DNA from 4 places in the Variovorax sp. P5_A3 genome. Region 1 is predicted to be linked to each of the others. Evidence: predicted binding sites of a transcription regulator. Region 1 holds the regulator's gene; each other region holds the start of a gene.

Region 1 (7,786 bases):
CACGAGCAGGACCTGGACCTGAAGGCCTTCCAGGTCAAGTTCGACAACTACTACCTCGAGTCCAGCCTCTACACCAGCGGCCGCGTCGAGGCGACGGTGCAGAAACTGATCGACGCCGGCAAGACCTACGAGCAGGACGGCGCCCTGTGGCTGAAGTCGACCGAGTACGGCGACGACAAGGACCGCGTCATGCGCAAGGGCGACGGCACCTACACCTACTTCGTGCCCGATGTGGCCTACCACATCGCCAAGTGGGAGCGGGGGTTCCACAAGGTCGTCAACATCCAGGGCACCGACCACCACGGCACGATCGCACGCGTGCGCGCCGGCCTGCAGGCGGCAGGCGTCGGCATTCCGGCCGGCTATCCCGACTACGTGCTGCACACCATGGTGCGCGTGATGCGTGGCGGCGAAGAGGTCAAGATCAGCAAGCGCGCCGGCAGCTACGTCACGCTGCGCGACCTGATCGAGTGGACCAGCACCGATGCGGTGCGCTTCTTCCTGCTGAGCCGCAAGCCCGATACCGAATACACCTTCGACATCGACCTGGCGCTTGCGCAGAACAACGACAACCCCGTCTACTACGTGCAGTACGCCCATGCGCGCATCTGCTCCGTGCTGGCCGCCTGGGGCGGCGACGTCGCAACGCTCGAGAACGTGGATCTCTCGCCCTTGCAAAGTCCGGCCTCCCAGGCGCTGCTGCTGCAGCTCGCCAAGTACCCGGCCATGCTGACCGCGGCCGCGAAGGATTTCGCGCCGCACGACGTCACCTTCTACCTGCGCGAGCTCGCAGCCAGCTACCACAGCTACTACGACGCAGAGCGCATCCTGGTCGACGAGGAACCCGTGAAGCTGGCCCGCCTGGCGCTCGTCGCCGCCACTGCGCAGGTGCTGCACAATGGCCTCGCTGTTCTCGGCGTCAGCGCGCCGAGAAAGATGTGATTTCCACCTCCACCATGAAACAAAGACAAAGCGGCAACATCGTCATCGGGTTGATCATCGGCCTGGTGCTCGGGCTCGGCGTGGCGCTCGGTATCGCGGTCTACGTGACCAAGGTGCCGATCCCGTTCATGACCAAGACGCAGCGCGGCGGCGCCGAGCAGGACGAGGCCGAGGCACGCAAGAACCGCGACTGGGATCCGAATGCGCCGCTCGCGGGCAAGTCGGCTGCGCCGGCCCGTGGTGCGACGCCGGCACCGACCCCCGCCACGGCCGCAGCGTCTACGCAACCTGCGACCGTCGGTCCGCTCAATCCGCCATCCGCACCCGTTCCGGTCGTGGTCGCGCCCGGCGCTCGCGGCAGCGATACGCCGGCCACCACCACCACGCCGCCGCGCACGGCACGCACCGCGCCAGTTCCGGCCGAGGCCAATGCCACGCCGTCGAGCGATCCGCTGGGCGACCTCGCCAGGGCGCGCTCCGGCGCGAGCAGCAGCAGTTCGAGCGCCAGTACGGATCCCTTCATGTACTTCGTGCAGGCTGGCGCATTCCGCACGTCCGAGGACGCCGAGGCGCAGCGCGCCAAGCTGTCGCTCATGGGCGTCGAAGCCCGCGTGACCGAGCGCGAGCAGGCCGGCCGCACCGTCTATCGCGTGCGCGCAGGCCCATTCAACAAGAAGGACGATGCCGATCAACTCAAGGAGCGCCTCGACAGCGGCGGTCTCGAATCGGCCCTGGTCCGCGTCCAGCGCTGAACTTTCACTTATCTTTACTTCGCGCCCTCGGGGAACTCCACTCCGGAGCGCGGGCTCTTTCAGCCGATAGGAGAACCTCTTAATGAAACGTCGTGACTTTTCGCTGGCCGCCGCCTCGCTGGGCCTTCTTCCGCTCGTGGCCCCCTCGCACGCCCAGCAGCGCCCGCCCAAGGCCGGCACCGACTACATCGTGCTCGGCAAGCCCGCGCCGGTCGACACGCCGGCCGGCAAGGTCGAGGTGGTCGAATTCTTTTCGTACAACTGCCCGCACTGCGCGGCCTTCGAGCCGCAACTCGAAGCCTGGGTCAAGAAACTGCCCCCGTACGTCAACTTCAAGCGGATTCCGGTCCCCTTCGTCGGCAACGACACCGAAGCCAAGCAGCGTCTGTACTACACGCTCGAAGCGATGGGCAAGGTCGACGAGTACCAGCAGAAGATCTTCAACGCGATCCACAAGGAGCGCGTGCCGATGACCGGCGACGCGGCGATCCTCGCCTGGGTCGAGAAGCAGCCGGGGCTGGATGCCAAGAAGTTCGCCGAGCTGTTCAAGTCCTTCTCGGTCTCCGGCAAGGCCAAGCGCGCCGCGCAGCTCACCAGCGACTACCAGGTCGCCGGGGTTCCGGCGCTCGGCGTGGCCGGCCGCTGGTACGTGGACGGCGATACCGCCGGCTCGCTCGACCGTGCGCTGCAGGCCGTCGATTTCCTCATCGGCGAAGCCCGCAAGGGTTGAGCAAACGGGGTGGTCCGACCACCCGTCCGTCCGTGAAGCCCGCTTCGGCGGGCTTTTTTTGTCGGCGCCCGGCGAGACCGAATCCGTCGGCCGCATACAATGCGCAGCAAGTTTCGTGCCTCTATGATCTCGCCACCTTCCTCCCCCCTTCGCCATCTCGGTCGTGGACTGCTTGTTGCCCTGGCGCTGGCCGGGTTCGCATCGGGCGCGCACGCCGAGAAGGCCGATCGCGCCAAGCCGATGAACATCGAGGCGGATTCGATGCGTTACGACGATCTGAAGCAGACGAGCGTCTTCACGGGCAACGTGGTGGTGACCAAGGGCACGATCATCATCCGTGGCGACAAGATCGACGTCCGACAGGACCCCGAGGGCTACCAGTACGGCGTCGTGACCGCGGCGCCGGGCAAGCTGGCTTATTACAAGCAGAAGCGTGACTCGGGTCCCGACGAGTGGATCGAGGGCGAGGGCGAAGTCATCGAATACGACAGCCGTGCGGACAACGTGAAGTTCATCCGCCGCGCGGTGATGCGCCGACTGATCGGGGCGACGCCCAACGACGAGAGCAGCGGTCCGCTGATCGTCTACGACCAGAGCAACGACACCTTCACCGTCAACGGGTCCTCGCTGCCGCCCAATGCCGGCGTTGCGACCCAGCCGGGTGGTCGTGTCAAGGCGATCCTCACCCCCAAGGCCGCTCCAGCGGCACCCGCCGCCGGCGGAAAGCCGGCCGCCGCCGCGCCCGCCCCGGCCCCTGCGCCGGGCACCGGGTTGCGCGCCACCACCACCCTTGGCGGAGAGTCAAAGAAGTGATCGAAACCGCAGGCATGAGCGAGGGCGCAGGCGCTCCGGGCAGCCGCCTCGAGGCGCGTGGGCTTCAGAAGAGCTACGGCAGCCGCAAGGTTGTCAAGGATGTGACGCTGGGTGTGCAGAAGGGCGAAGTCGTCGGCCTGCTGGGGCCCAACGGCGCCGGCAAGACGACTTCGTTCTACATGATCGTCGGCCTGGTGCGCGCCGATGCCGGCGACATCACCATCGACGGCGAGCCGATCGCGCACATGCCGATCCATCGGCGCGCGCGCATGGGCCTGAGCTACCTGCCGCAGGAAGCATCGATCTTCCGCAAGCTCACGGTCGAGGAGAACGTCCGCGCCGTGCTCGAACTGCAGCGCGAGCCCGACGCCAACGGACGCCAGGTTTCGCTGTCGAAGCAGCGCACCGAGGAACTCCTCACCGAGTTGTTGGCCGACCTGCGCGTGGACCACCTGCGTGATTCCCCCGCGCTGTCCCTGTCGGGCGGCGAGCGTCGCCGCGTCGAGATCGCGCGCGCCCTGGCCACGCAGCCGCGCTTCATCCTGCTGGACGAGCCCTTCGCGGGCATCGACCCGATCGCGGTGATCGAGATCCAGCGGATCATCAATTTCCTGAAGGAACGTGGCATCGGCGTGTTGATCACCGACCACAACGTGCGTGAAACGTTGGGCATCTGCGATCACGCTTTCATCATCAGCGACGGGCATGTGCTGGCCCAGGGCACGCCGGCCGAGATCGTCGACAACGCCGAGGTGCGGCGCGTGTACCTCGGCGAACATTTCCGGATGTGAACATGTTGCTCGCCCCCAGGCTCCGCACTTCGTGCTCCGCCTACCCCCTGCCGGGGGCAGGCCGGCCGCTACGGGCGGCCGGGCGCGGCGGCCTTCTGGTCAAGAGGGTTTCACTATCTCCATGAAGCAGGGTTTGTCGCTGCGGGTTTCGCAGCATCTCGCGTTGACGCCTCAACTTCAGCAGTCGATCCGGCTGTTGCAGCTTTCCACGCTCGAGCTGACGCAGGAAGTCGAGCAGATGCTTGATGACAACCCATTCCTCGAGCGCACGGCCGAGGAGGCTACGCGCGAGGAGTTCGGGTTGGAGACGGCCGATACGCCGGTTCGCGATGACGATCGGTTTGCCGATGGGGAGGGCGATTTCACGCCCGGCCCGTCGGCGTCTGCGCCGGAAGTCGCCGTCGCGGCCACTGGCGACACCGAAGTCGCCACAGCCGACACCGCCGATGGCGAGCCCGACTGGGAAGGCGATGGCACGATCGACCTCGCGCCCGACGACAGCGAATGGGGCGGCGACGCCCCCGCGCGTGCCAACAACCTCGGCGACGACGAGCGCACGGACGCGACCGAACTCGCGCGCAGCCAGGAATCGCTGCAGTCCTTCCTGCACCGGCAGGCACTGGGATTGCGCCTGAGCGAAACCGATCGCGCGGCACTCCGTTTCCTGATCGAGTCGCTCAACGAAGACGGTTACCTCGAAGACTCGCTGCCCGCCCTGGCGTCCGGCCTCGCGGGCAACGACAACGACCAGTTCGACGACCTCGTGCACCACTTCCAGGTCGGGCTCGGCCTGCTGCAAAGCCTGGAGCCGTCCGGCGTGGGCGCGCGCAGCCTGGGCGAATGCCTGACCATCCAGCTGCGCGCCCTGGCCGACGAGGACGAGACCGATGACGAGGCACAGGTGCGCAAGACCGCCATCGCGATCTGCAAGCAACCGATGGAACTGCTCGCCCGTCGCGACTTCAAGCGCCTGGCCACGCTCACCCGCAGCAACGAAGAGGAAGTCCGCGCCGCCCTGCAGCTCATCGCGAAGCTGGAGCCCAAGCCCGGGCGCCGCTTCGTCGACGTGGAGCGCAACGTGGTCGTGCCCGACGTGATCGTCACGCGCGTCGGCAACGGCACCAACACCAAGTTCCGCGTGATGCTCAACCCCGAAGTCATGCCGCGCCTGCGCGTGCACGACATCTATGCCGGTGCGCTCAAGCAGCACAAGGGCGAGGGCAGCCAGGCGCTTTCGCAGCGCCTGCAGGAGGCGCGCTGGTTCATCAAGAACATCCAGCAGCGCTTCGACACCATCCTGCGCGTGTCGAACGCCATCGTCGAGCGGCAGAAGAGCTTCTTCGTGCACGGCGAACTCGCCATGCGTCCGCTGGTGCTGCGCGAGATCGCCGACGAACTCGGGTTGCACGAGTCCACCATCAGCCGCGTGACCACTGCCAAGTACATGGCGACGCCTTACGGCACGGTCGAGCTCAAATACTTCTTCGGCTCGGCGCTCGGCACGGAAACGGGCGGCAATGCGTCGAGCACGGCGGTGCGCGCGCTGATCAAGCAGTTCGTGAGTGCGGAAGACCTGAAGAAACCACTGTCCGACAGCCAGATTTCCGAGATGCTCAAGGAGCAGGGGATCGAATGCGCCCGGCGCACCGTCGCGAAATACCGCGAAGCGCTGCGCATCGCACCCGCGAATCTGCGCAAGGCGCTCTGAAGGGCCTGCGAGGGGCCTCAGGTCAGGCCTCGCGCCCTTCCAGCGTCACCAGCGCCGCCTGCGCGAGCCCTTCCCACTGCATGCGCGACCAGTGATCCACATAGCGCCTGAACTGGCGTTGCGTCGAGAGCACCGGAAACGAATCCGTCGACAACTCGCGGATCTGCCTGCAATGCTCGACGATGCGATCCCTGGCGACCTGGGGCTGGAATGCGTCGCCCCCATAAACAGCACCGAGCAGCTCCAGCTCTGCCAGCGTGCCGTGCGCCCAAACCCGATCCGTGATGGCCGCCGTACGAAGCTGCCATTGCGCCAGCTGCCAGGCCACCAGCCACCATTTGCCGTACTCGGTGCGCAACGCACTCAGCGCTCCCTCATCCGGCGCCAGCGCGGGAATGGCTGCGAGCGACAGATACTGCGTCATCACCCAGTGATTGACCGATTCGATCTTCAGTGCCGCTTCGTAGAACTCGCGCGACTTGCGATAAGCCTCGGTACTGCGAGCCACATTGCCGACCAGCGCGTGGATGATGGCGATGCGTTTCTCGCTGGCTGCGCTCATCCCGAGGCGTTCTGCCTTCTCCTTGAGATTGCGCTGCGCGACCGGCCTGTCGCGCCAGGCCGCAAGGTCGACGCGGATCTGGTCGCTGAGCTGGTCGAGTTCGGCGGCGGTCTCGGTGCTGATGGGTGTGCCGGGCCGGGCCGGGTCCGTCTCGTTGCCACGCACCAGGGAGTCCATCCGGTCGAACTTGACCTCCATCTTCGACTTGGTCTGCCGGCTACGAAAGGCGTCCACCTGGGCTTCCAGGTCCGGCGCGACGGCTGCGTACACCACGATGCTGGCCCAGTCGTGGGTGTCCGGCAGGTCGATCCTCAGGCGCTGTCGCAGTTCATGCACGACCCAGCGCGGATCGTTGCCTGCAAGCAGTCCGCTGTAGAGCAGTTCCGCCGCGACGTTCGACGCCCGCATCCACAGCGGAAACTGCGAGGCGATGACCCACGGAATGTCCTGCGCGTGCAGCTCGTGCGCGATGCTGCCGCCCGGTGTCAGCACCGAACTGGCATTGCCGGAATCACAGGTCGCCAGGCTCACCACCGTCGGCGGCTGCTTCGCCCGGCCGTTGGAGTTCATGCTCTTGAGCGCCATCGCGAGGCTCTGCCCGTCGACGACGATGTGCTCGGTGGCCTCGCCTTCCTTGCATAGCACGATGCCGTAGCGGCGGTCCGAGCCGGGCAGCGGCGCACCGTGCGCCAGCAGGTGCACGTGGGTGTAATCCTCGGCCTGGCAGGCATCGCTGATGCTGCGCGCCGTGGCATTGGGCAGCACCGTAAGCAACTTGCGCACCTCGACGACGCGTTCGGCGGGCGTGTCCCTGGCCTTGACCCACGGGTCGATGGCGCGGCGCAGTGCCTCCAGGTGCGCCTGTGCCGGCACGGCGGCAAAGCCTGACGGCGATGCAAAGGCGTAGAGGATCTTCGGCGCGCGGTTCCACTCCGACTGGAGCGGCCGACCGCGGCGAATCTCGCGCGTGATGTTGGTGAGCGTGCGCAGCAACAGCGGCGCACCGGAGCCGGAGGTGTCGGCCGGCGACATCGTCGCTTCGAATGGCACCAGGCCCAGTTCGAAGGCCGAGATCAGCAGCCGTATGTTGACGAGGCGACTCGTATCCCCGCGGGCCGAACGAAGCTCCGACACCAGCTCCGGGATCTTGCCGAGCACCCGTGCGATCGCTTCGCCCAGTTCCTGCAGTTCGGCCGCCCGCTGCGATGCCGCAATGGGCGTGCCGTCGATTTCATAGCGAAGCCGATTCAGCCGCGTGAGCAATTGCGCGTGTTCGAAAGGCAGATGCACGCTGACCGGCCCGTCGGCGCCGCACAGCGCCATGTAGGCGGTCAGCGGCGACAGCAGCTGGTTGTGTGCAGGCCCTGAGCGCAGGAACTCCAGGCGAATATCCCGGACGTCGGATGTATCGCTCATCTCATCCTCTCGTGTAGCGTTGGATCTCGCGCGGTTCGCCGGTTCCGTCGCCTTCGACATGCACCAGCGCCC
Region 2 (7,786 bases), on a different contig from region 1:
CGAATACAAGTTGCGGTGGTTGAGCGCGTTGCGCGACTGGCTGCGCGCGGAACTGGTCGCTCATCCCGACCTCGTGTTGCTCGGCGACTTCAACATCGCGCCGGAAGACCGCGACAGCTTCGACCCCGTCGGGCTCAAGGAGACGATTCACCACACGACCGCCGAGCGCGATCACTTCAAGGATTTGCTGAAGCTGGGCATGACCGACAGCTTCCGCCTCTTCGAGCAGCCCGAGAAGAGCTACTCGTGGTGGGACTACCGCATGCTGGGCTATCAGAAGAACCGCGGATTGCGCATCGACCACATCCTGGTGAGCCAACCGCTGGTCCCGCGCGTCAAGGGCTGCGTGATCGACCGCGTGCCGCGCAAATGGGAGAAGCCGAGCGATCACGCCCCCGTGATACTGGATCTGACACCATGAAAAACAATCTCATCCTGGCATTTCTCGTTGTCTCCCTCGGCCTTGCCGGCTGCGAGGCCCTGAAACAGGATGGGAAGAGCGAGACGCCTGCGCAGGCCGCGAAAGAAGACGGCCCCGCCGCGAAGGGTCCGCCCGAGCGGCTCATCACCTCACAGACCCCCGCAATCAAGTCCTATCGCAAGGTAGGCGCGGCGTACATCTACAAGACCTATCCCAAGCGAATCTACAAGGGCAAGATTCCGCCCTTGGTCTATGCCGTGGTCGTCACCGAGACCGACATCGACAGCACAGGCAAGGTCACGGGCGTGTACTTCAGTCGCACGCCCAGCCATGCGCCGGAAGTGGCGCCGATGATCGAGAAGCTGATCAAGGACGCATCGCCCCTGCCGAACCCCGGCAAGGTCGGCGCCCACACGTACGTCGACACCTGGCTGTGGGACAAGAGCGGGCAGTTCCAGCTCGACACGCTGACGCTGGGCCAGCGCAACCGCTGAGCCCGGCGAGTCAGCGGATCATTCCAGACCCAGTTCCTGGATCTTGCGCGTGATGGTGTTGCGGCCGATGCCGAGCTTCTGCGCGGCCTCGATGCGACGTCCCCGCGTGTTCGCCAGGGCCGTGAGGATCAGGCGCGATTCGAAGCGTCGCGAGAGCGCATCCCAGACGTCGGTACGTCCGGCCGCCAGCATGCTCTGCGCTTCGGATTCGAGCCCGCTCTCCCACGCGACCGAAGCCGGCGCGCCAGCGGCCGGCGCGGACACGGTCGCGGGCGCCCCGGCTGCCGACGGGCCAGCCAAGACAGCTTCGCGCTCGACAGTCGATGCCGGCGCCGACGATGCAACCGCCGCAGGCGCCTCGACGTGCGCGCCTGCCATCACTTCGGGCGGCAGGTCCTTGGCTTCGATGAGTTGCGCGGGCGCCATCACCGTCAGCCAATGGCAGATGTTTTCGAGCTGCCGCACGTTGCCGGGAAAGCCGAAGGTCGCCAGTTGCGCGAGCGCCGCATCCGAGATGCGCTTCGGCTCGACGCCCAGTTGCTTCGCGCTCTGCTGCAGGAAATGGCGCGTGAGCGCGGGCACGTCCTCGCCGCGCTCGCGCAGTGCGGGCAGCCGCAGGCGGATCACGTTGAGCCGATGGAAAAGGTCTTCCCGGAAACCGCCGAGCTTGACGCGCTGCTCCAGGTCCTGGTGTGTCGCCGCGATCACGCGCACATTGGCCTTGACGGAGTTGTGGCCGCCCACGCGATAGAAGTGGCCATCGCTCAGTACGCGCAAAAGCCGTGTCTGGAGATCGAAAGGCATGTCGCCGATCTCGTCCAGGAACAGCGTGCCGCCCTCCGCCTGCTCGAAGCGGCCCCGCCGCATCGTCTGCGCGCCGGTGAAGGCCCCGCGCTCGTGGCCGAACAGTTCGCTCTCGAGAAGATCCTTCGGAATGGCCGCGGTGTTGATCGCGACGAAAGGCCCGGTCGCGCGGGGCGAATGCTTGTGCAATGCACGCGCCACCAGTTCCTTGCCGGAGCCGGATTCGCCCGTGATCAACACGGTCACATTGCTTTGCGAGAGCCGCCCGATCGCACGGAAGACGTCCTGCATCGCAGGCGCCTGTCCGAGCATTTCAGGGGCGGCCGCCATGCGTTCCTCGGCGACTTCCTCGCGCTGGCTTTCGTCGACGGCGCGACGGATCAGTTCCACCGCGCGCGGCAGGTCGAAAGGCTTCGGGAGGTACTCGAAAGCGCCCCCTTGGAAGGCCGAAACGGCACTGTCGAGGTCGGAGAACGCGGTCATGATGATGACCGGCAGCCCCGGGTGCTTGGCCTTGATCTTGTCGAGCAGATCGAGACCGGAGCCACCCGGCATGCGGATGTCGCTCACCAGGACCTGGGGACCCTGCAGTTCGTCGTCGGCAGCCGCTTCGAGGGCCGCGAGGACTTCGCGCGTGTTGGTGAAGCTACGGGTTGGCAGGTCTTCGCGCAGTAGCGCTTTTTCCAGCACAAAGCGGATCGATTGGTCATCGTCCACTATCCAGATCGGCTTCATGCAGCTCCTTGTTGCGTGGCTGCTAGGGCAGCGGTATCAATATCTTGAAATCGGTCCGGCCCGGGACGCTGTCGACTTCGATCACGCCGTGATGCTGTTGCACAAAGGTTTGCGCAAGCGTCAATCCCAAGCCAGTACCGCCATCCCTGCCCGACACCAGCGGGTAAAAAATGCGGTCCTTGATCGCGTCCGGCACGCCCGGTCCATTGTCGATGACATGCAATTCCAGTGCCAGTCGATACCACTGCTTATTGAAGATAACCTGGCGCGCGATGCGGGTCCTGAAGGTGATCTGGGCATCGCCCGCGGCACGCCGTTCCGCCAGCGCCTGGGCAGCGTTGTGAACGATGTTGAGCGTGGCCTGGATGAGCTGCTCGCGGTCGCCGCGAAACTCCGGGATCGATACGTCGAAGTCGCGCTCGATGTGCAGGTCGCGCGGAAATTCCGCGAGGATGACCGAGCGCACGCGTTCGCAAACCTCGTGGATGTTGACATCGCCCACCACGTGCGGCCGCCGGTGCGGCGCCAGCAGCCGGTCGACCAGCGTCTGCAGCCGGTCGGCCTCGTGGATGATGACCTGCGTGTACTCGATGAGGTCGCGTGACTCGACTTCCATCTGCAGCAGCTGTGCCGCGCCGCGGATGCCACCGAGCGGGTTCTTGATCTCGTGCGCGAGGTTGCGGATCAGTTCCTTGTTGGCCTGCGCCTGGTCGAGCAAGCGCTCTTCACGGTCTTGCCGCACCTGCTGTTCGAGCGGTGACATCTCAATGATCAGCTCGCCCGCCTTGTCGCTCTGCGCGAGCGTCACCTGCACAGGCATGAGTTCGTGATTGACACGACGCAACAGCGCTTCGTAGCGAAGCGTCGCGAAGTCATTGCTGCGCGCGCCGTCGATCGCGGTACGCAGCACCTGGGGCTCATGGAAGCAGGCGCCGAATTGCGAACCTTCGAGCGTGCGCCGCGAGGTGCCGAGCGCAACTTCGAGCCCCGAGTTCGCATAAAGCACTGACCCGTCGGTGCGAACCACCGCAATCAGCGTAGAGAGAAGATCAAAGGCCTGGAAGCGCTTGCCCGGCCCTGCCGACTTACCAAACGCCACGTGAGGAAGCCCCTTCCCGAAACGCCACGGATCCGGCTCCGCCGGTCCGAAGGCGTTGCCCCCGGCAGGGGGTTGGCGAAGCGACACGAAGTGCGCGCAGCCTGGGGGCGAGCTTCATTTCAGGCGACCGATCTCGCGCTGGATGCCGGCGATGTCGCTCTCGTTGCGCGCGATCTCGGCTTTCATCTCGGCCACGCGATCGAGGTACTTCTGGTAGTTCTTGCTCTCGCTGCCCTGCTTCTCGGGTTCGCCGCTGTTGTAGTCCTTCAGCAACTGGGCTTGCCGATCCTGTGCCTTCTTGAGTTCGGATTCGAGCACCGATCGGGCTTCGCCGTCGCGCGCGCGCTGGTCGACGCCCTCGACGCGAGGGCTGCCCGCCGGGCTGGTTGCGGAAGAGCGCGCCGCGCTGCTCGATGCCGCGGAAGCGATCGGCCGCGCGCCCTGCACGACCGTGACGTTGCCGCCTTCCATCAGCTTGCACCCGCGTTGTTGTGCCTGCGTGGCGTTGTTCGTGTATTCGTTGCCGCAGCGCCAGACGCGCTCCTGCGCCTGGACTTGCATGTGGACGCCAGCCGCCGCGAAAGCGGTGAGCAGCAAAACGGAGAGAGTCTTCATGGTCATGGATGGAGTGCGCAGCAAATCGGCATTTTCGTGCAATTCGATACGTGTACCGTGCTGGTGTTCCTACCCGCCCAAAAAGAAAAAGGACGGCAAAAGCCGTCCTTTTTAACGCCCTGGGGCGAGCAACATCACAACGAGTAGTACATGTCGAACTCGACCGGATGGGTCGCCATGCGGAAGCGCGTGACTTCCTGCATCTTGAGGTCGATGTACGCGTCGATGTAGGCATCGGTGAACACGCCGCCCTTGGTCAGGAACGCGCGGTCCTTGTCGAGATACTCGAGCGCCTGGTCGAGGCTGTGACACACGGTCGGGATCAGCGCGTCTTCTTCCGGCGGCAGGTGGTAGAGGTCCTTGCTCGCGGCTTCGCCCGGGTGGATCTTGTTTTCCACGCCATCGAGGCCGGCCATCAGCAGCGCTGCAAAACCAAGGTACGGGTTCATCAGCGGATCCGGGAAGCGCGCTTCGACGCGGCGGCCCTTCGGGTTGGCCACGAACGGAATGCGGATCGAGGCCGAGCGATTCTTGGCCGAGTAGGCCAGCTTCACAGGGGCTTCGAAGCCGGGCACCAGGCGCTTGTAGCTGTTGGTGCCGGGGTTCGTGATGGCATTCAGCGCACGGGCGTGCTTGATGATGCCGCCGATGTAGTGCAGCGCGAACTCGCTCAGGCCGGCGTAGCCGTCGCCTGCGAACAGGTTCTTGCCGTCCTTCCAGACCGACTGGTGCACGTGCATGCCGGAGCCGTTGTCACCGACGATCGGCTTGGGCATGAAGGTGGCGGTCTTGCCGTAGGCGTGGGCCACGTTGTGGATCACGTACTTCTGCAGCTGGACCCAGTCGGCGCGCTGGATCAGCGTGCTGAACTTGGTGCCGAGTTCCATCTGGCCGGCGTTGGCCACTTCGTGGTGATGCACTTCGACCGGGATGCCGAGCGATTCGAGCACCAGGCACATTTCGGAGCGCATGTCCTGGAAGCTGTCGACCGGGGGCACGGGGAAGTAGCCGCCCTTGACGGCCGGGCGATGGCCCGTGTTGCCGTGCTCGAATTCCTTGCCGGTGTTCCAGGCAGCTTCTTCGGATTCGATCTTCACGAAGCAGCCGGACATGTCGTTAGACCAGCGCACGCCGTCGAACACGAAGAATTCGGGTTCCGGTCCGAAGTAGGCGGTGTCGCCCAGGCCCGATGCCTTCATGTAGGCCTCGGCACGCTTGGCGAGCGAACGCGGATCGCGCTCGTAGGGCTTGCCGTCCGACGGGTCGACCACGTCGCAGGTCAGGATCAGCGTCGTTTCCTCGAAGAAGGGGTCGATGTTGGCCGTGTTCGGGTCGGGCATGAGCTGCATGTCCGACGCCTCGATGCCCTTCCAACCGGCGATCGACGAACCATCGAAGGCGTGGCCCGCGGTGAACTTGTCCTCGTCGAACGCGGAAACCGGCACGGTCACGTGCTGTTCCTTGCCGCGGGTGTCGGTGAAGCGAAAGTCGACGAACTTGACCTCGTTTTCCTTGACGAGTTTGAGTACATCGGCGACGGTCTTTGCCATCAGGTTCTCCTGGTTTGGATAGTGGTTGGAAGTACGGGTAAACCGGAATGCAGTTTCTGTGCCATTGTCACTGCAGCCGACCGGGGTTTGGCGCTGTCGCCGGACCCCAAAAACAGGCGAGTTGTAACCAAATTGGTGCGCACCAAATTAGCGCACCATTTCGGGGCCAAGGCGTGCGCCGAAGGCGTGCAGGCCTGCCAGAAGCTGCGCATAGGCGGCACCGATCCGCTCGGCATCGCCCTTGACGCCGAGCTCGATATGGCGCCCGTGCTCGGCGTGATCGACGCTCGGCAGGCTGAACACCTTGATGCCCGGATGCGCAAGCTCGACAGCTTCCATGAGCGGCGTCAACGAGGCTTCCATGGCACCGTAGACGATCACCGACCGTTCGGCGGCCCGCCCGCGTGCGAAGAGATTGGCATAGCGTTCGTCGAGCACCGACTCGATCATCGGCCAGGCCATGACCGGGAAGCCCGGCACGAAGTGCACGTCGCCCACGCTGAAGCCAGGGATCTTGTTGTACGGGTTGCGGATGATCTTCGCGCCCAGCGGAAAGACGCCCATGTTGAGACGGTGCACGTTATCGGGCCGGTCGGGCTCGTAGACGGTGCCCTGCTCGCGCGCCGTGTCCTGCATGCGTTCGCGGATCAGCACCTCGGCCTCGGGATGGAGGCCGAGCGGCACGCCGAGCGCCGCAGCCGCGCACTGGCGCGTGTGGTCATCGGGCGTCGCGCCGATGCCGCCGGTCGAGAAGACGATGTCGCCCGACGCAAAGGCACGCCCAAGCGCCGCCGTGATGCGCACGGGCACGTCCCCCACGTATTCCGCCCATCCGAGTTCCAGCCCGCGCTCGGCGAGCAGTTCGATGACCTTCGGCATGTGCTTGTCGATGCGCTTGCCGGAGAGGATTTCGTCGCCAACGACGATCAGACCGAAAGAACGGCTCATGGAGCACCCCATTGGCTAGCGGCTGCGTTGGCATCGGCCAACTCAACCGCGGGTGGTGAAACAGCGGCGGCTGCGCGCTGCATTCTCAGTTGCGCCAGCGCGTCGAGGCAATAGTGGGCGAACCACAGCGCCGAGAAGGCGAACACCAGCGTGTAGATCCAGATCGCGATGGGCACGAGCACGAAGAAGGCGGCCGCGAAAAGCAATCCCGACGCCCATACGATGGCCGGAGCCGCGCCGAGGTACCCGCACAGCACGCCGACGCCGAGCAGTGGCAGGCGATGCTTGCGCAGGAGTTCGTCACGCTCCTCCGGGCTCGCATGCTCTGCGAGCGCGTCGAAGCTCATCACGCGGTAGGTCAGCCAGCCCCAGATGAGCGGTGGAAGGATCAGCACGAGCGGCGGAATGAGCCAGAGCGGCATCGACACGACGAGGGCCAGCATGGCCAGCACGGTCAGTCCGAGCGATCGGGCCATGCTGCCGAAGAAAGAGGCGCCCTTCTTCTGCTCCAGCGCCGGAAAGCGCCGCTCCGCCACCAGGCGGGTCAGCGCCGGCGCCATGAAGCCGGCGACGATCAGCAGCGACACCACCACGATGAGCGGCGTGGCCGCGAACACCACCAGCAGCGGCGCCAGCATGGCCGTGACGTCGCCTGAAAACATGCGGCCGATCCAGCCCCAGAAACTGGACAGCAGCGGCCAGGCATCCAGCGCCTCACGCGTCCACGCGACGGATGCGTCCCAGTAGAAATAGCCGAAAACCGCGGCGAGCACCACCATGAGCCCCAGCGGCAGCAATGACAGCACGATCACCCGGGGGTGCATGCAATAGGCAACCGAACGCCAGAATGAATCGAGAAGAAGACGCATCGACGCCGAGGATAACGCCAGCGCGTGCAGCCTCCGTCAACCCCTGCCGACCAGGCGCTTGAGGCCCAGCCATTGCTGCGACCAGAAGCCGCGGCCGTACTCCTTGACGCGGCCCCGTTCGTCGGGCTCGACCTGGTCGCGGATGCCGGTGGGGTCGTAGCGACGCTCGAAATTGACGGTCCCGAAGAGCATGTCCCACCAGGGCAGAAGCACGCCGAAGTTGTGTCCACCGAGCGTCTTCGGCCCTTGCG
Region 3 (7,786 bases), on a different contig from region 1:
GCGATTTAGAATGGTTCACTGCAAATATTCGAGTAGTTTGGCGTAGCAGAGTCTTGAGGGCTTCAATTAAAGCGTGGACGTTGATCAGCGATCACGACAAACTATATTTGAGTAGTCGAATATTTACGGATATCAGGCCAGTCTTCGAAGATGATGTCGCTGAACCTATGTTGGCCTCACTAGTGATGCACTCTCTAAAGATCACCTTAAGGGTGAATGGAAAATCGGAGAGCATATACATCGCCGTGGACAATCAAGATTTAATGGAATTAAAAAATACCGTCGATAGGGCGATCAAAAAGGCCAAAGTTGTGACTACGGAAATTGTAAGCGGTGGGTTTGGCCCAATGCTTGAAGTCCCGCTGGAGAATGCAAATGATTGAAGAGCAGTTTGCAAGCTTCTTTAAGGCGTCGTGCGCAAATATATTTCTCAGTGGGGCCAAGGGCTTAATCGATCCGGATGTAATGGATATATACCAAAGTCGTCGCTACTTGGGCGGAATTGGAACAATTGCCGGCTATAAGACTGCGCCCGAGCCTCGGACGATTAATGAATCCAAAGGCCAGGATCTGAACGAAGGATTCTTCATTGTTGAGAAGAGAAGAAGCGTTCAGGCCTTAGTGGAACGACGCCCGTTCTACAGTTATGAGTCGCTGAATGCTCCGCCGTCCAAGGTGGAGAGCGTAGTAGTGACAAGGATTGGTTCAAAAAGGCCGAGGTCTTTCTCGGACGACGCCTTGGTGATTGTTAATGAGAAAGACTGGGTCGGACCAAAAACGTCTGCTAATCGAGCGCGCGAGAAGTTTTCGCCCTCAAAGAAACTGTGTCAGTTTGTCATGCCAGGGGACGACGCAATTGCAAGTGCCGGCGATTTGGAGACTGGAAATGGGTCGTTTTCCGTTGCCTCTCAAGCGAAAGTGCATGAGGCTAAATCTCGGCACGTCGAACAATCTCTTTTTGGCTTACTTCAAACTATTGCGGATTCACGAAGTCTCGCTCAGCAATTACAGCCATACTTGCTTTCGGATGGCCGCAGATTAACCGAGCCGTTTGCCAAGGCGATGCTATTTCGCGTGCAGGTTGGACTTTTTCAGTCTTTGGAGTTTCTGGGGGAGCTCTATATCGAAATGAAGGAGAGCAAGATTTCTGCGAATAACTGGAAGGTGGAAACCTCGGAGGATGGCATCATGGCACTGCACGTTACGCCAAAGACTCAGGTGTCGAAGGAGAAGAAACGCCGCAGAGCTAAGACGGTTAAGCTAAGAATGGCCTACGACGGTGAGTAGCAATGACAGTTTTTCGAATTGCGCATATATCGGATATGCACTTCGGGCGATATGAAGATTGGCTGAATCCTCTGGAAAAAGAAACGGGAGCTTCAGGACGCGCGAAAGCGATAATTCGTCACTTAAGCAGAAGCAGAAATTTGGATGACGCGGCGAAAATATTCTATCCGTCGACATTCAATCCCGATGCGGCTGCTAAGCTGTTGCATTTTCTTGCCAATGAGGCTGATGAACTTGATGCAATTCTGGTAACGGGAGACTTGGCAACTACGGGTCATGCGTTTGACCTTGAGTTGGCCAAAAATTACTTCCACGGCCTCGTCCCAAGCGAGTGGAATCCGAATGAAGAAGGGTTGCCGTCTTTACTGAGCGACGGCGAACTTGCAGTAGTAACGCTTCCTGGAAATCACGATCGCTATGCAGGTGTAGGAAACCAGCCAAGTTCAAAAAACTTTGAGAAGCATTTTGGACGCTTTTGGGATTTCGAGCGAAAAAAGGTCTATGGCGTCGCCTTGCCACATGCAGAGACTGGCCGAGTACGCGTGTCATCTCAAGTGTTGGATGATGCGATGTTGATATGCTTCTTAGTTGATTTTTCTCTGGAGGACTCACATGCTGGAAAGGGTGGGGCGGGGTTCATTGGCCAAGGTCGTGTGGCGGGCGGGGCATTAATTGAGCTTGTTAAGGCAACAATCGAAGCTCGCAAGGAAGCACTGAGTGATGGATTTGAAGCGGCGATAGTTTGGGCTGTTCATTTTCCCCCGGAATTCCCTGATGTGGAAGAAGACCTATTGCTGTTGGATTCTGAAAAACTGACCAACGCGGCCTCACAATGTGGCGTTTCAATTTTATTTGCAGGACACACTCATGAGACTCTTCTTTATCGATTCAATCACGATAACGGAATTGTAATTTGCTCTGGGCCAACTACCGGGGTGAGTGCTCATGGTCTATATTCTTTGTCGATCATTGAGCTTGAGGTAAGCGGGCGCACAATTAAGGCGATTGCAAAGCACTTCGCTTGGGATGAGTATGAATTCCGTGAGCAATGTTCTTTCCCTACGCAATAGGGAATAGGGCGCGGGGTAGACGATGGAAGGATTGCAAGGACGTTTTCGGGCTGGATGTACTTGTTCTTGGCTATTGGTTAAGGGGTGGACCCAATGCTAGCGATGGCGAGTTGGTAGTTGCGTTCTGCCGGCTATTGCCCGGCCACCGCTAGTGCTCGCCGGTACTGCACGGCCTCGCCCACGTGTGCGACTTGCACCTCGCCCGCATTGGCTAGGTCGGCGATGGTGCGGGCCACCTTCAGCGCTCGATGGGTGCTGCGCGCGGACCAGCCGAGTTTGGCCGCTGCGATATGCATGAATTTCAGCGCCTCAGGCGCCAGTGATGCATGCCGGTTGATCTCGGCGCCTTGCAAGGCCTGGTTGGTCTTGGCCTGTCGCGCGATGGCGCGTTCGCGTGCCTCGGCTGCGCGGGCGCGAATCGAGTCGGTCGCTTCGCCGGCGGGTGCGTTGAGCAGTTGCTCCGCCGACACGGCGGGCACCTCGATGTGGATGTCGATGCGGTCCAGCAGGGGGCCACTGAGCTTGCCCTGGTAGCGCGACACCTGATCCGGCGTGCATCGGCAGGCCTTGAGCGTCGAGCCGAGATAGCCGCAGGGGCAGGGGTTCATCGCCGCGATCAACTGGAACCGCGCGGGGAATTCCGCCCGGCGGGCGGCGCGGGCGATCGTGATGGTTCCGGTTTCCAGGGGTTCGCGCAGCGCCTCCAGGGAGGCTCTTCCGAATTCTGGGAACTCGTCCAGAAAAAGCACCCCGTGATGCGCCAGCGAGATTTCTCCGGGCGGGCCGCGGCGGTGAACCGCCGCCCACCATGGCCACGGCGCTCGCCGTGTGGTGCGGGCTCGAAGTCGGCCGGCGCATCCAGCGGTCGGTCGCGAAGCGCCCGCCGAGACTGGCAACGGCCGCGCTTTCGAGCGCTTCCTGGACGCTCATCGCGGGCAGCAGGCCGGCGAATCGCTGTGCCAGCATCGACTTGCCCGAGCCGGGCGGGCCGACCATCAGCACGCTGTGGCCGCCAGCGGCGGCGATCTCCAGGGCGCGCTTCGCGCCTGTGTGGCCCTTCACATCCGCGAGATCCGCGTGGCGCACGGTCGGAGCCTGGGGGGCTGCGGGGAGCACCCTGGCCCAGCCGTCATCGCCGACCGGCTCGGGCGGCGACGCACCTTCGGCCGGCGGGAGGAATTGCCGCACGACGTCAAGAAGGTGCCGCGCCCCGTAGACCTCGGCGTCCGGCACCAGCGCGGCTTCCTGCGCGCTATCGGCCGGCAACACGAGCCGCGTCGCGATCCCGCGCGCATGCAACGCGAGGGCCATGGCGAGCGCACCACGGACGGGCCTGAGCTGCCCCGAAAGCGAGAGTTCGCCGGCGAACTCGTGTCCGGCGAGCCGGGGCGCCTCGATCTGCCCGCTGGCCGCCAGGATGCCCAGGGCGATCGGCAGGTCGAAGCGTCCGGAGTCCTTCGGCAGGTCTGCCGGGGCCAGGTTCACCGTGATCCGTTTGTTGTTCGGAAATTCGAGACCGGCGTTCTGGATGGCGGATCGCACGCGTTCGCGGGCTTCCTTGACTTCCACATCGGCAAGTCCGACCAGCGTGAAGCTGGGCAAACCATTCGCCAGATGCACCTCAACCGTGACACTGGCCGCTTCGAGGCCCAGCAAGGCGCGGCTTTGCACCAAAGACAAACTCATTCTTCTCCCTATCCCCAAGATGGTGCGCCCATCTCTTGTTTCATTGTTACTACGTGCATCCTTGACCGCTACTTGGCTCTGCAAGCTTTTTGACAGTTTGGCACGCTCCCTGCTTTGACATGGTTTCCAAACCACTTTCAAAACACTCCGAGGAGTCACTCGATGATGCACCGTAAATCCGTTCTGGTCCTGGCAGTGGGCGCCCTTGCCGCCCTGCCGATGCTCGCGAGCGCGCAGACTGCCGACGCAGCCGCAACGCCCCCGGCTCCGAACCTCACGGGCAACGTCTCGATCACGACGAACTACAAGTTCCGCGGTCAGGACCAGGACACCATCGGACACAACGGCCTCGCCAAGACCAGCTGGTTCAAGCCCGCCATCCAGGGCGGCCTGGACTATGCCTTCGGCGACAGCGGCTTCTATGTCGGCAACTGGAACTCCAGCGTCAACTGGCTGCAGGGCAACTCCGTCGAGATGGACTTCTACGGCGGCTACAAATTCAAGGGCGGCCCGATCGACTGGGACGTCGGCGTCTACCAGTACTACTACCCCGGCAACACCGCGGGCAACACCACCGAGATCTACGGCGCGGGCACCTGGGCCGACGAGCGCTTCGGCGCGTTCACCGCCAAGTACTCCTGGACCGTCTCCAATGACTACTTCAACTACGCCGGCAACCAGGGCGGATCGAACCTGGACGGCCAGAACACCGGCTACCTGAACCTCGCCTACACGAAGGAGATCATTCCGAAGCTGACCTTCAAGACGGCCATCGGCTACACCTTCTTCACCAGCGACATCAAGAGCCTGGGCTACAAGGACTACCTGGACTACAACGTCGGCGTGTCCTATGACTTCGGCAGCGGCCTGGCGCTCGGCGGCTGGGTGCAGGGCGGCAACAACCAGAGTGCCTTCAACCTGGTGGCGTCGCCGGGCATCCCCACGGGCACCGTCTTCGGACCGATCGGCCAGACCACCTTCTCGCCGAATGTGACGCGCTTCATCCTCACGCTGACCAAGACCCTGTAGTCACAGAAGGCGTGCCCCTGGGTTGCGCCGTCCCTTTCATCTGTAGGAGAAACATCATGAAGCTGGTCACAGCCATCATCAAACCCTTCAAGCTCGACGAAGTGCGTGAAGCGCTGTCGGCGATCGGCGTGCAGGGGATCACGGTCACCGAGGTCAAGGGCTTCGGCCGCCAGAAGGGCCACACCGAGCTGTACCGCGGCGCGGAGTACGTCGTCGACTTCCTGCCCAAGGTCAAGATCGAAGCGGCCGTGGCCGACGAGCTGGTAGAGCGCGTGATCGAAGCCGTCGAAGCCGCTGCACGCACCGGCAAGATCGGCGACGGGAAGATCTTCGTCTACGACCTGGAGCAGGTCGTGCGCATCCGCACCGGTGAAACGGGCCGCGAAGCTCTCTGACACGCAAGGCACGAAAGACAAACCGAAATGAAAAAATTCCTTGTATCACTCGCGCTCGGCATGAGCGTGCTGGCGGCCGCCACATCCGGCTTTGCACAGACTGCAGCGGCGCCCGCGGCACCGGCTGCCACGGCACCCGCTGCTGCTCCCGCGGCCGCGGCACCCGCAGCGGCCCCGGCTGCCGCCGCTGCTGCAGCGGCTCCCGATGCCGCCGCCGCGCCTGCGGCTGCGCCCGCCGCGGCACCCGCACCCTCGTTCAACAAGGGTGACACCGCCTGGATGATGGTCTCCACATTGCTGGTGATCATGATGACGATCCCCGGCCTCGCACTGTTCTACGGCGGCCTGGTCCGCAGCAAGAACATGCTGTCGGTGCTGATGCAGGTCATGGTCACCTTCTCGATGATCGTCGTCCTGTGGCTGATCTACGGCTACAGCCTGGCCTTCAGCGAGGGGAATGCCTTCATAGGGGGCTTCGACCGGCTCTTCATGAAGGGGATCTTCGATGCGGCCACCGGCGTGTTCGCACCCGGCGCGACCTTCAGCAAGGGTGTCTACATCCCCGAACTGCTGTTCGCCGCGTTCCAGGCCACCTTCGCCGGCATCACCTGCTGCCTGATCGTCGGTGCCTTCGCCGAGCGCGCGAAGTTCTCGGCCGTGCTGCTGTTCATGGTGATCTGGTTCACCTTCAGCTACGCACCGATCGCGCACATGGTCTGGTTCTGGATGGGTCCGGACGCCTACGCGAGCAAGGAAGTCGTCGACGCGATGAACGACAAGGCCGGCCTGATCTGGCAATGGGGCGCGCTCGACTTCGCGGGCGGCACCGTGGTGCACATCAACGCGGCCGTCGCCGGTCTCGTGGGTGCCTTCCTGATCGGCAAGCGCATCGGCTACGGCAAGGAATCCTTCACGCCGCACTCGCTGACGCTGACCATGGTCGGTGCCTCGCTGCTGTGGGTGGGCTGGTTCGGTTTCAATGCCGGCTCCGCACTCGAAGCCGGCACCAGCGCCGTGCTGGCCTTCATGAACACCTTCTCGGCCACCGCTGCCGCAGTGCTCGCATGGTGCATCGGTGAAGCGCTGATGCGCGGCAAGGCTTCGATGCTGGGTGCCGCCTCGGGTGCCGTCGCCGGCCTCGTGGCGATCACACCCGCAGCCGGCAATGTCGGCCTGATGGGTGCCATCGTGGTGGGCCTCGTCGCTGGCTTCGCCTGCCTCTGGGGCGTCCATGGCCTCAAGAAGCTGCTCGGCGCTGACGATTCGCTCGACGTGTTCGGCGTGCACGGTGTCGGCGGTATCGTCGGCGCGCTGCTGACCGGCGTGTTCAACACCCAATCCCTCGGCGGCCCCGGCCTCGTGGGCGACTGGGTCACGGCCAGCGTGATCTCCAACGGCATCGGCGCACAGGTCTGGATCCAGCTCAAGGCCGTGGTGCTGACGATCGTGTGGTCGGGCGTCGTGTCCTTCATCGCCTACAAGATCGCCGACATCACCATCGGCCTGCGTGTGAGTGAAGAGGAAGAGCGCGAAGGCCTCGACATCTCGTCGCACGGCGAAACGGCGTACAGCCGCTGATCTTCGTCGGGCCGCCCCGCGCGGCCCGATCCGACAAAGAGTTTTCTGCGAGAGTCTCCTCTGGATGTTCGGCCCGCTCGTGCTTCGGCACCGGCGGGCCTTTTTTCGTCCGACATGTTTTCCCCTTAAGCTGCGCCCATGTGGACCACGCTGAACGACAGCCTCAGCCAGCTCGGCGAATCGCCGTTCTGGCATCCGGTCGAGCGCTCGCTCTACTGGCTGGACATCCCGGGACGCGCGGTGCTCCGCACACGCGGCGACATGGCCAGGCCGTCCGTGGAGCGATGGAACCTTTCGACCGAGCCCGGCTGCATGGCGCCCGCACGGAACGGTGGCCTGGTGATCGCGCTGCGCGACGGCATCTATCGGGCGCGCGAATGGGCCGGTGAACTCGAACCGCTGGCAAAGGTCGACCACGACGTGCGCACCATGCGCTTCAACGATGGCAAATGCGATCCGCAGGGCCGCTTCTGGGCAGGCACCCTCAACGAGGCCAAGGACCGCCCCAACGCCGCGCTCTATTGCCTCGACGCCCGTGCCGGCCGCGCGCCGGCGTTGAGCCAGATGGCCAACGAGGCGACCACCGCCAACGGCCTGGCCTTCGCGCCCGACGAACCCACCCTCTACTGGGCCGATACCGCGGCACACGTCGTGCGCGCGTGGAGCTGGGCGGCGCGGCCCAACCGGCTGTCGAATCCGCGCGTGTTCCACCAGTTCGCCGACAAGCCCGCGGGGTGGACG
Region 4 (7,786 bases), on a different contig from region 1:
GCTGCGCGAAGGCGAACAGGTCCGGGTGGGAGTCCGCCCGTGAGCGAGGGGCGTTTCAATCTCTCAGCGCTGGCCGTACGCGAGCGCGCCATCACCTTGTTCCTGATTCTTTTGATCTCGCTGGCGGGGGGAGTCGCCTTCTTCAAACTCGGCCGCGCCGAGGACCCCGCATTCACGATCAAGGTAATGACGATCATCACTGCCTGGCCTGGCGCCACCGCGCAGGAGATGCAGGATCAGGTCGCCGAGAAGATCGAGAAGCGCATGCAGGAACTGCGCTGGTACGACCGCACCGAGACTTACACGCGACCGGGCTTGGCCTTCACAACCTTGACCTTGCTCGACAGCACACCGCCTTCGGAAGTACAGGAGGAGTTCTATCAAGCGCGCAAGAAGGTCGGCGACGAGGCGCGCAACCTGCCGTCTGGCGTGATCGGGCCGATGGTCAACGACGAATACGCAGATGTCACTTTCGCGCTGTTCGCGCTCAAGGCCAAGGGTGAGCCGCAGCGCTTGCTGGTGCGCGACGCGGAGACGCTGCGCCAGCGGCTGCTGCACGTGCCGGGCGTGAAGAAGGTCAATATCGTCGGCGAGCAGTCAGAGCGCATCTATGTTGAGTTCTCGCACGAGCGATTGGCCACGCTGGGTGTCGCTCCCCAGGACGTGTTCGCCGCGCTCAACAGCCAGAACGCTCTGACGCCGGCCGGCTCCGTGGAGACCAAGGGGCCGGAGGTGTTCATTCGCGTCGACGGCGCGTTGAACGAATTCCAGAAGATCCGCGATACGCCCGTCGTGGCGCAAGGCCGCACGCTGAAGCTCTCGGACATCGCCACGGTCAAGCGCGGCTATGAAGACCCGGCGACTGTCATGATTCGCAACGGCGGCGAGCCGGCCCTGCTGCTGGGCATCGTGATGCGCGACGGCTGGAACGGGCTCGACCTGGGCAAGGCCCTCGATAGCGAGGTCAGCACGATCAACGCCGAGCAGCCGCTGGGCATGAGCCTGAGCAAGGTCACTGACCAGGCCGTCAACATTAGCGCTGCGGTCGATGAGTTCATGGTCAAGTTCTTCGTCGCACTGCTGGTGGTCATGCTGGTGAGCTTCGTGAGCATGGGCTGGCGCGTGGGCCTCGTGGTCGCCGCCGCCGTGCCGCTGACGCTGGCGGTGGTCTTCGTGGTGATGCTCGCGACCGGCAAGAACTTCGACCGCATCACGCTGGGATCCCTGATCCTGGCGCTTGGACTGCTGGTGGACGACGCCATCATCGCCATCGAGATGATGGTCGTGAAGATGGAAGAGGGCTACAGCCGCGCCGCTGCCTCCGCCTATGCCTGGAGCCATACCGCAGCGCCCATGCTCTCGGGCACGCTGGTCACCGCTGTCGGCTTCATGCCCAATGGCTTCGCTCAATCCACTGCGGGCGAGTACACCAGCAACATGTTCTGGATCGTCGGCATAGCGCTCATCGCGTCGTGGGTGGTTGCCGTGGTCTTCACACCCTACCTGGGCGTCAAGCTGCTGCCCGACTTCAAGAAGGTCGAGGGCGGTCACGAGGCGCTCTACGGCACGCCCCGCTACAACCGCTTCCGCCAACTGCTTGAGCGCGTCATCACGCGCAAGTGGCTGGTCGCCGGCTCGGTCGTGGGCCTCTTCGTCCTGGCCGTACTCGGCATGTCGGTGATCAAGAAGCAGTTCTTCCCGATCTCGGACCGCCCTGAAGTGCTGATCGAGGTGCAGATGCCCTATGGCACGTCGATCACTCAGACCAGCGCCGCCACGGCGAAGGTGGAAGACTGGCTGGCCAAACAAGAGGAAGCCAAGATCGTCACCGCCTACGTCGGCCAGGGCGCGCCACGCTTCTATTTCTCGATGGGACCGGAGCTGCCCGATCCGTCGTTTGCCAAGGTTGTGGTGCGCACGGACAACGAGGACGAACGCGAAGCGTTGAAATACCGGCTGCGGCAGGCCGTCGCCGATGGTTTGGCCCCCGAGGCGCGCTTGCGCGTCACCCAGCTCGTGTTCGGCCCATATTCGCCGTTCCCGGTTGCCTACCGGATCACCGGCCCCGACCCCGACAAGTTGCGCAAGATCGCGGCCGACGTGCAGGAGGTCATGGACGCCAGTCCGATGATGCGCACGGTCAACACCGACTGGGGCACGCGCGCGCCCACGCTGCACTTCACCTTGCAGCAGGACCGACTGCAGGCCGTGGGGCTGAGCTCCAGCGCCGTGGCGCAACAACTGCAGTTCTTGCTGACAGGAGTGTCTATCACCGCCTTGCGCGAGGACATTCGCACGGTGCAGGTCGTCGCACGCTCGGCCGGCGAGATCAGACTCGACCCGACCAGGATCGGCGATTTCACGCTGGCTGGCGCCAACGGGCAGCGCATATCGCTGTCGCAGGTAGGCAAGGTCGATGTGCGCATGGAAGAACCAATCATGCGTCGGCGTGACCGAGTGCCGACGATCAACGTCCGGGGCGACATCGCCGATGGCTTGCAGCCGCCGGACGTGTCGGCCGCCATCACCCGGCAGCTCCAGCCCCTCATGGAGAAACTGCCGAGCGGCTATCGCATCGAGGAGGCGGGTTCCATCGAGGAATCAGGCAAGGCGACGGCCGCCATGTTGCCGCTCTTCCCCATCATGCTGGCCATCACCCTGCTGATCATCATCTTGCAGGTGCGCTCGATCTCCGCGATGGTCATGGTCTTCTTGACCAGCCCGCTGGGGCTGATCGGCGTGGTGCCGACCCTGATCCTGTTCCAGCAGCCATTCGGCATCAACGCGCTCGTCGGCTTGATTGCGTTGTCAGGAATTCTGATGCGTAACACGCTGATATTGATCGGACAGATCCACCACAACGAACAGGCCGGATTGGACCCCTTCCGCGCGGTCGTCGAGGCCACCGTGCAGCGTGCCCGGCCGGTGATCCTGACTGCCTTGGCCGCCATCCTGGCTTTCATTCCGCTGACCCATTCGGTGTTCTGGGGGACGCTCGCTTACACGCTGATAGGTGGGACCTTTGCAGGGACGATTTCGACGCTGGTGTTCTTGCCGGCCATGTATTCCATCTGGTTCAGGATCAGGCCCGGCAGCGACAGCAGGTCCTTGGTCGAGAAACCAGCATGAATATTGACCCGCTCTTTATCACTATCCCTGTACATGGAAAAGGAATTGCTATGTTGAATTCGACAATCGTTGTCGTTACCGGTGTGTCATCGGGCATCGGACGTGCCGCCGCCGAGAAGCTTGCCAGGCGGGGTTGCCGCGTATTCGGCACCGTGCGCAGTATCGGCAAAACGGTCCCACTACCCGGCGTCGAGCTTATCGAGATGGATGTTCGGGACGACGCTTCCGTTCAAGGTGGAATCAAGCTCGTCATCGACCAGACCGGCCGCATCGACGTACTGGTCAACAACGCGGGAATGAACATGATCGGCGCGGTGGAGGAAACAACGACCAGCGAGGCGGCATCTCTGTTCGACACCAACGTATTCGGCATATTGCGCACTGCACAGGCGGTACTCCCGCACATGCGAACGCAACGTCACGGAAGGATCGTCAATGTCAGCTCGGTGCTGGGCTTTCTCCCGTCTCCGTACATGGGACTCTATTCCGCCTCTAAGCATGCTGTGGAGGGGTTGTCTGAAACCCTGGATCATGAGGTGCGCCAGTTCGGCATTCGCGTAACACTGGTCGAGCCGTTTTATACCAAGACCAATCTGGAAGCCAATTCGCCTCAGGCAAAGTCAAAGATCGCGGACTATGACCGCGAACGCGACCTCGTCTCGCACACTGTCGCTGATAGTGTCAATGGCGCACCTGAGCCCTCTGAGGTGGCAAACACGATCGTCGAAGCGGCGCTTGGCACTTGGCGTATGCGCCGCACTCCCGCCGGACAGGCATCCCTCCTGAGCAAATTGCGCCGCTTCATGCCTGCAGGCCCTGTCGATGCAAGCCTGAGGAAAACGTTCGGCCTCACCTGAAGAACCTCACCGTGAAGCCATTCACTGGCAGTCCGATAAAAGAAAAAACCCATGACTCCAATGACCATCGACTGGACCGCTCAGCAGGAAGCCTCACGGCAACGATCGATTGCAGGCGGTGGCAAACCTGGTCTCGCCCGAATGGAGCAGATCGCCGGCAAGAGCGGGCGCGCGCGAACAGGTCACATCCACGCTATCTCAGAGACTTTGCCATTTCAGACATCGTGCGCTTGCTCTGCCCCACATTCACTCCCTCGTCTTCACGAGCGCGCGCTGCTGGTACCCCATTGATTCGGCAACAATGATCTTGAAGCAATGCGAACCCCGGCGAAGGCAGCCACCGCGCGGAGGTAGTGCACGCCAGGATGTCGCTGTATGGCACTGGCCACTCCGAAGCCATCACCTATCAAAGAGGGCTCAAGCGCTATTCGAGTGGTGCTAATGACTACGGGGCACCTGATCCTTTCGTTTTTGTGTTCTTGCGCGTAGTTCGGGGGGCGGAGAAAATTATGGACAGCCTAGAGCTTTTGCGAACCTTCAGCGAGGTTGCGGTTTCTGGCAGCTTTTCTCGCGCCGCCAAGCGTCTCGAACTATCGAGAGGCACCGTGAGCAAGTACATTTCGACATTGGAGAATCGGTTTGGTGTCCGTTTGCTGAACCGGACCAGCCGTGCTGTTAGCCTTACGGATGCAGGCGCATTGCTGCTTGAACGGAGCAAGCCAATCCTGGAGATGGCGGATCTTACGCAGGCAGAACTCCAGGACCGAGCGGCAACTCCGCGCGGACGCCTCCGAATTTCTGCGCCGCACGGTATTGATCAGACAGAACTACCAGTACTTGTGAATGCGTTCTTGGGTCACTATCCACAAGTTCGCATAAGTCTTTTTCTTACCAATCGCACGGTCGACCTGGCTGGCGAAGGTATTGATATTGCCTTGCGTTTCGGTCCAACTACCAATGAGAATCTCATTGTTCGAAAACTGCTTTCGATGAACTTGGCGGTCTGCGCCGCCCCAATGTATTGGAAGAGATACGGGATTCCAGAGCATCCTAGCGAGCTTGCCAATCACAACGCACTGATCAGTACGCAACTAAATCCTCTGTCTTCGTGGGGCTTTGAAGTCGACGGTGCACCGTTGGAAGTTGCGGTACATGGTCGACTAGACGCGACGGAGGCTAGTCCCTTGATTCAAGCTGCGTTGCAGGGAGCGGGCGTACTCTACTTGCCTTCAATAATGCTGCAACCGTACGTGGAGAGCGGTCGTCTTGTTCCAGTGTTGTCAGAGTTCGTTCGAGGCGACATGTGGCTCTCGGCCGCCTACCTGCAGCGCCGACATAACACGGCGGTTCAGCGCGCCTTTCTTGATTTCGTCGAAAGTCGGATCAAACCTCGCAGAGCAATGCAAAAGGGCTTGGTAGGTCGGCCGTCGAGCGCTCTGGCTTAAATCAGTGGAAGTTGGGGTCCAATGAACATCCCGCCACAGGTTCGAGGACGAGCTTCCAGAGGGCTTGCTCGCCCTGCAGCGCATGCAGGGAATGCATGAGCCCCAGTTCGCCGAAGACCGAGGTCAGGTGCTTCGCAAAAGTCTCTGTCCCGTCCATTTCCTGGGCCAGCGGCACGATCTCCTTGTCGTCCACGCGTCGCAGGCTGTCGACCGGGGCTTCCTGCAGTTCGGTGTAGTCCCGATGGTGCTGTTCGCACCCCCGCATGGAAAGAATTGCGCCTGCACATCATCTGTGCGGTCTCCACGGACGACGCTGGCACCAAAGAGGCTCGGCAGCCACTGTGACGCGATGCCACGCCTGCCGATGCGCTGACTGCTCAACCCTGTAGCAGTCCAACGGGAAAACCCGCACGCCGACACGCGCGGACTGGCCGGTATTGCAGCAGCAGGGAGTTCCGGCGCATGGCATGGCATTTGCCCCTCGAAGCTGCGGAGGACGCGTTCGCCGAGCGTTTCCGCAACCCACGACCCACCCTCTCAAGGAGACACCATGCAAATGAAGCTCTTGCCCGCGCTCATCGCGATTGGCCTGGCCGCCGCAACGGCCCATGCGCAAGTCACGGACCAGATGATCAAGTCCGAGGCCACTGCCAAGGGCAACGTCCTGACCTGGGGGATCAACACCCAGGGCCAACGCTACTCGCCGCTGAAGCAGGTCAATACAAGCAATGCCGCGAAGCTGACGCCGGTATGGGCCTTCTCGTTCGGCGGCGAGAAGCAGCGTGGGCAGGAATCGCAGCCGGTGATCGCGAACGGGAAGATGTTCGTCACCGCGTCGTACTCGCGCATCTACGCGCTCGACGCGACCACCGGCAAGAAGCTGTGGAAGTACGAGCACCGCTTGCCGGAAGGCATCATGCCGTGCTGCGACGTGGTAAATCGCGGAGCCGCGCTCTACGACAACCTGGTGATCTTCGCGACCCTCGATGCACAGCTGGTCGCGCTCGACCAGAACTCCGGCGACGTGGTTTGGAAGGAGAAGATCGACGACTACGCTGCCGGCTACTCGGCCACGGCCGCGCCGATCATTGCCGACGGTGTGATGCTGACGGGCGTGTCGGGTGGCGAGTTCGGGGTTGTCGGCCGCGTCGAAGCGCGCGACCCGAAGACCGGCAAGTTGCTGTGGACCCGCCCGACCGTGGAAGGCCATATGGGCTACACCTACGACAAGGACGGCAACAAGAAGGAGAACGGCATCTCCGGCACTGTCAACAAGAGTTGGCCGGGCGATTTGTGGAAGACCGGAGGCGCGGCCACGTGGCTCGGAGGCACCTACGATGCCAAGACTGGCCTGGCCTATTTCGGAACCGGCAATCCGGCGCCCTGGAACAGTCACCTCCGGCAGGGCGACAACCTTTACTCCTGTTCGACCGTGGCCATCGACGTCAAGACCGGCCAGATCAAGTGGAGCTACCAGGGCACGCCCAATGACAGCTGGGACTTCGACGGTGTCAACGAATTCGTCACCTTCGACATGGATGGCAAGCGGGTCGGCGGCAAGGCCGACCGCAATGGCTTCTTCTACGTGAACGACGCCAGCTCGGGGAAGCTTCTCAACGCCTTTCCGTTCGTCAAGAAGATCACCTGGGCCAGCAGCATCGACCTGAAGACCGGGCGACCCAACTTCATCCCGGAGAATCGTCCCGGAGACCCGATCGAGGGAACTGATGCCAAGAAGGGCAGTGCCGTGTTCGCCGCGCCGGGCTTCCTCGGTGGAAAAAACCAGATGCCAATGGCCTACAGCCCCGACACCAAGATGTTCTACGTGCCGTCGAACGAATGGGGCATGGACATCTGGAACGAACCTGTCGCGTACAAGAAGGGCGCGGCCTACCTCGGCGCGGGCTTCACGATCAAGCCGCTCAACGAGGATTACATCGGCTCGCTGCGCGCCTTCGACCCGAAGACCGGCAAGATGGCCTGGGAAGTCAAGAATGGCGCGCCGCTGTGGGGTGGCGTGCTCACGACCGGCGGCAACCTCGTGTTCTGGGGAACGCCCGAGGGCTACCTGAAGGCTGCCGATGCGAAAACCGGCAAGGTGGTCTGGCAGTTCCAGACCGGTTCCGGCGTCGTGGCGCCGCCGATCACCTGGATGCAAGGCGGCGAGCAGTACGTCAGCGTGGTCTCGGGCTGGGGCGGCGCAGTGCCGCTATGGGGCGGGGAGGTGGCCAAGAAGGTGAACCTGCTTGAACAGGGCGGCATGGTCTGGGTCTTCAAGATTCCCGGGGCGGCCGGCGCATCGCGCACGGCACAGGCAGTCGGCAGCGCCAAGGTTGCGTCCAACTGAGGGACCGA

What was found. The regulator sigma-54, encoded in region 1, starts transcription at its own class of promoters, with help from an activator protein. The targets are predictions, from matches to a motif close to TGGCANGNAANCTGCTTT.
Region 2: the regulator sigma-54 is predicted to act here: its motif matches at 5,765-5,782, upstream of glnA (type I glutamate--ammonia ligase).
Region 3: the regulator sigma-54 is predicted to act here: its motif matches at 4,142-4,159, upstream of AC1D3B_RS15285 (TorF family putative porin).
Region 4: the regulator sigma-54 is predicted to act here: its motif matches at 5,895-5,912, upstream of AC1D3B_RS28815 (PQQ-dependent methanol/ethanol family dehydrogenase).

Annotation. Positions count from the first base shown of each region.
Region 1 covers NZ_JBFUKW010000011.1:111,801-119,586, reverse strand. The annotation lists gene argS (arginine--tRNA ligase) at 1-942, shown strand, start outside; gene AC1D3B_RS18875 (SPOR domain-containing protein) at 957-1,694, shown strand; gene AC1D3B_RS18870 (thiol:disulfide interchange protein DsbA/DsbL) at 1,777-2,424, shown strand; gene lptA (lipopolysaccharide transport periplasmic protein LptA) at 2,548-3,237, shown strand; gene lptB (LPS export ABC transporter ATP-binding protein) at 3,234-4,028, shown strand; gene AC1D3B_RS18855 (RNA polymerase factor sigma-54) at 4,150-5,736, shown strand; gene AC1D3B_RS18850 (CHAT domain-containing protein) at 5,759-7,714, opposite strand; gene AC1D3B_RS18845 (metallophosphoesterase) at 7,716-7,786, opposite strand, start outside.
Region 2 covers NZ_JBFUKW010000001.1:349,419-357,204, forward strand. The annotation lists gene xth (exodeoxyribonuclease III) at 1-421, shown strand, start outside; gene AC1D3B_RS01545 (hypothetical protein) at 418-915, shown strand; gene ntrC (nitrogen regulation protein NR(I)) at 934-2,454, opposite strand; gene glnL (nitrogen regulation protein NR(II)) at 2,477-3,553, opposite strand; gene AC1D3B_RS01560 (hypothetical protein) at 3,668-4,168, opposite strand; gene glnA (type I glutamate--ammonia ligase) at 4,303-5,718, opposite strand; gene AC1D3B_RS01570 (competence/damage-inducible protein A) at 5,866-6,666, opposite strand; gene AC1D3B_RS01575 (EI24 domain-containing protein) at 6,663-7,535, opposite strand; gene AC1D3B_RS01580 (sterol desaturase family protein) at 7,572-7,786, opposite strand, start outside.
Region 3 covers NZ_JBFUKW010000008.1:352,723-360,508, forward strand. The annotation lists gene AC1D3B_RS15265 (hypothetical protein) at 1-383, shown strand, start outside; gene AC1D3B_RS15270 (hypothetical protein) at 376-1,287, shown strand; gene AC1D3B_RS15275 (metallophosphoesterase family protein) at 1,290-2,357, shown strand; partial or broken gene AC1D3B_RS15280 (YifB family Mg chelatase-like AAA ATPase) at 2,489-4,043, opposite strand; gene AC1D3B_RS15285 (TorF family putative porin) at 4,209-5,072, shown strand; gene glnK (P-II family nitrogen regulator) at 5,129-5,467, shown strand; gene AC1D3B_RS15295 (ammonium transporter) at 5,495-7,045, shown strand; gene AC1D3B_RS15300 (SMP-30/gluconolactonase/LRE family protein) at 7,184-7,786, shown strand, end outside.
Region 4 covers NZ_JBFUKW010000025.1:78,155-85,940, reverse strand. The annotation lists gene AC1D3B_RS28840 (efflux RND transporter periplasmic adaptor subunit) at 1-43, shown strand, start outside; gene AC1D3B_RS28835 (efflux RND transporter permease subunit) at 40-3,129, shown strand; gene AC1D3B_RS28830 (oxidoreductase) at 3,180-3,986, shown strand; gene AC1D3B_RS28825 (LysR family transcriptional regulator) at 4,496-5,431, shown strand; gene AC1D3B_RS28820 (hypothetical protein) at 5,433-5,696, opposite strand; gene AC1D3B_RS28815 (PQQ-dependent methanol/ethanol family dehydrogenase) at 5,982-7,778, shown strand.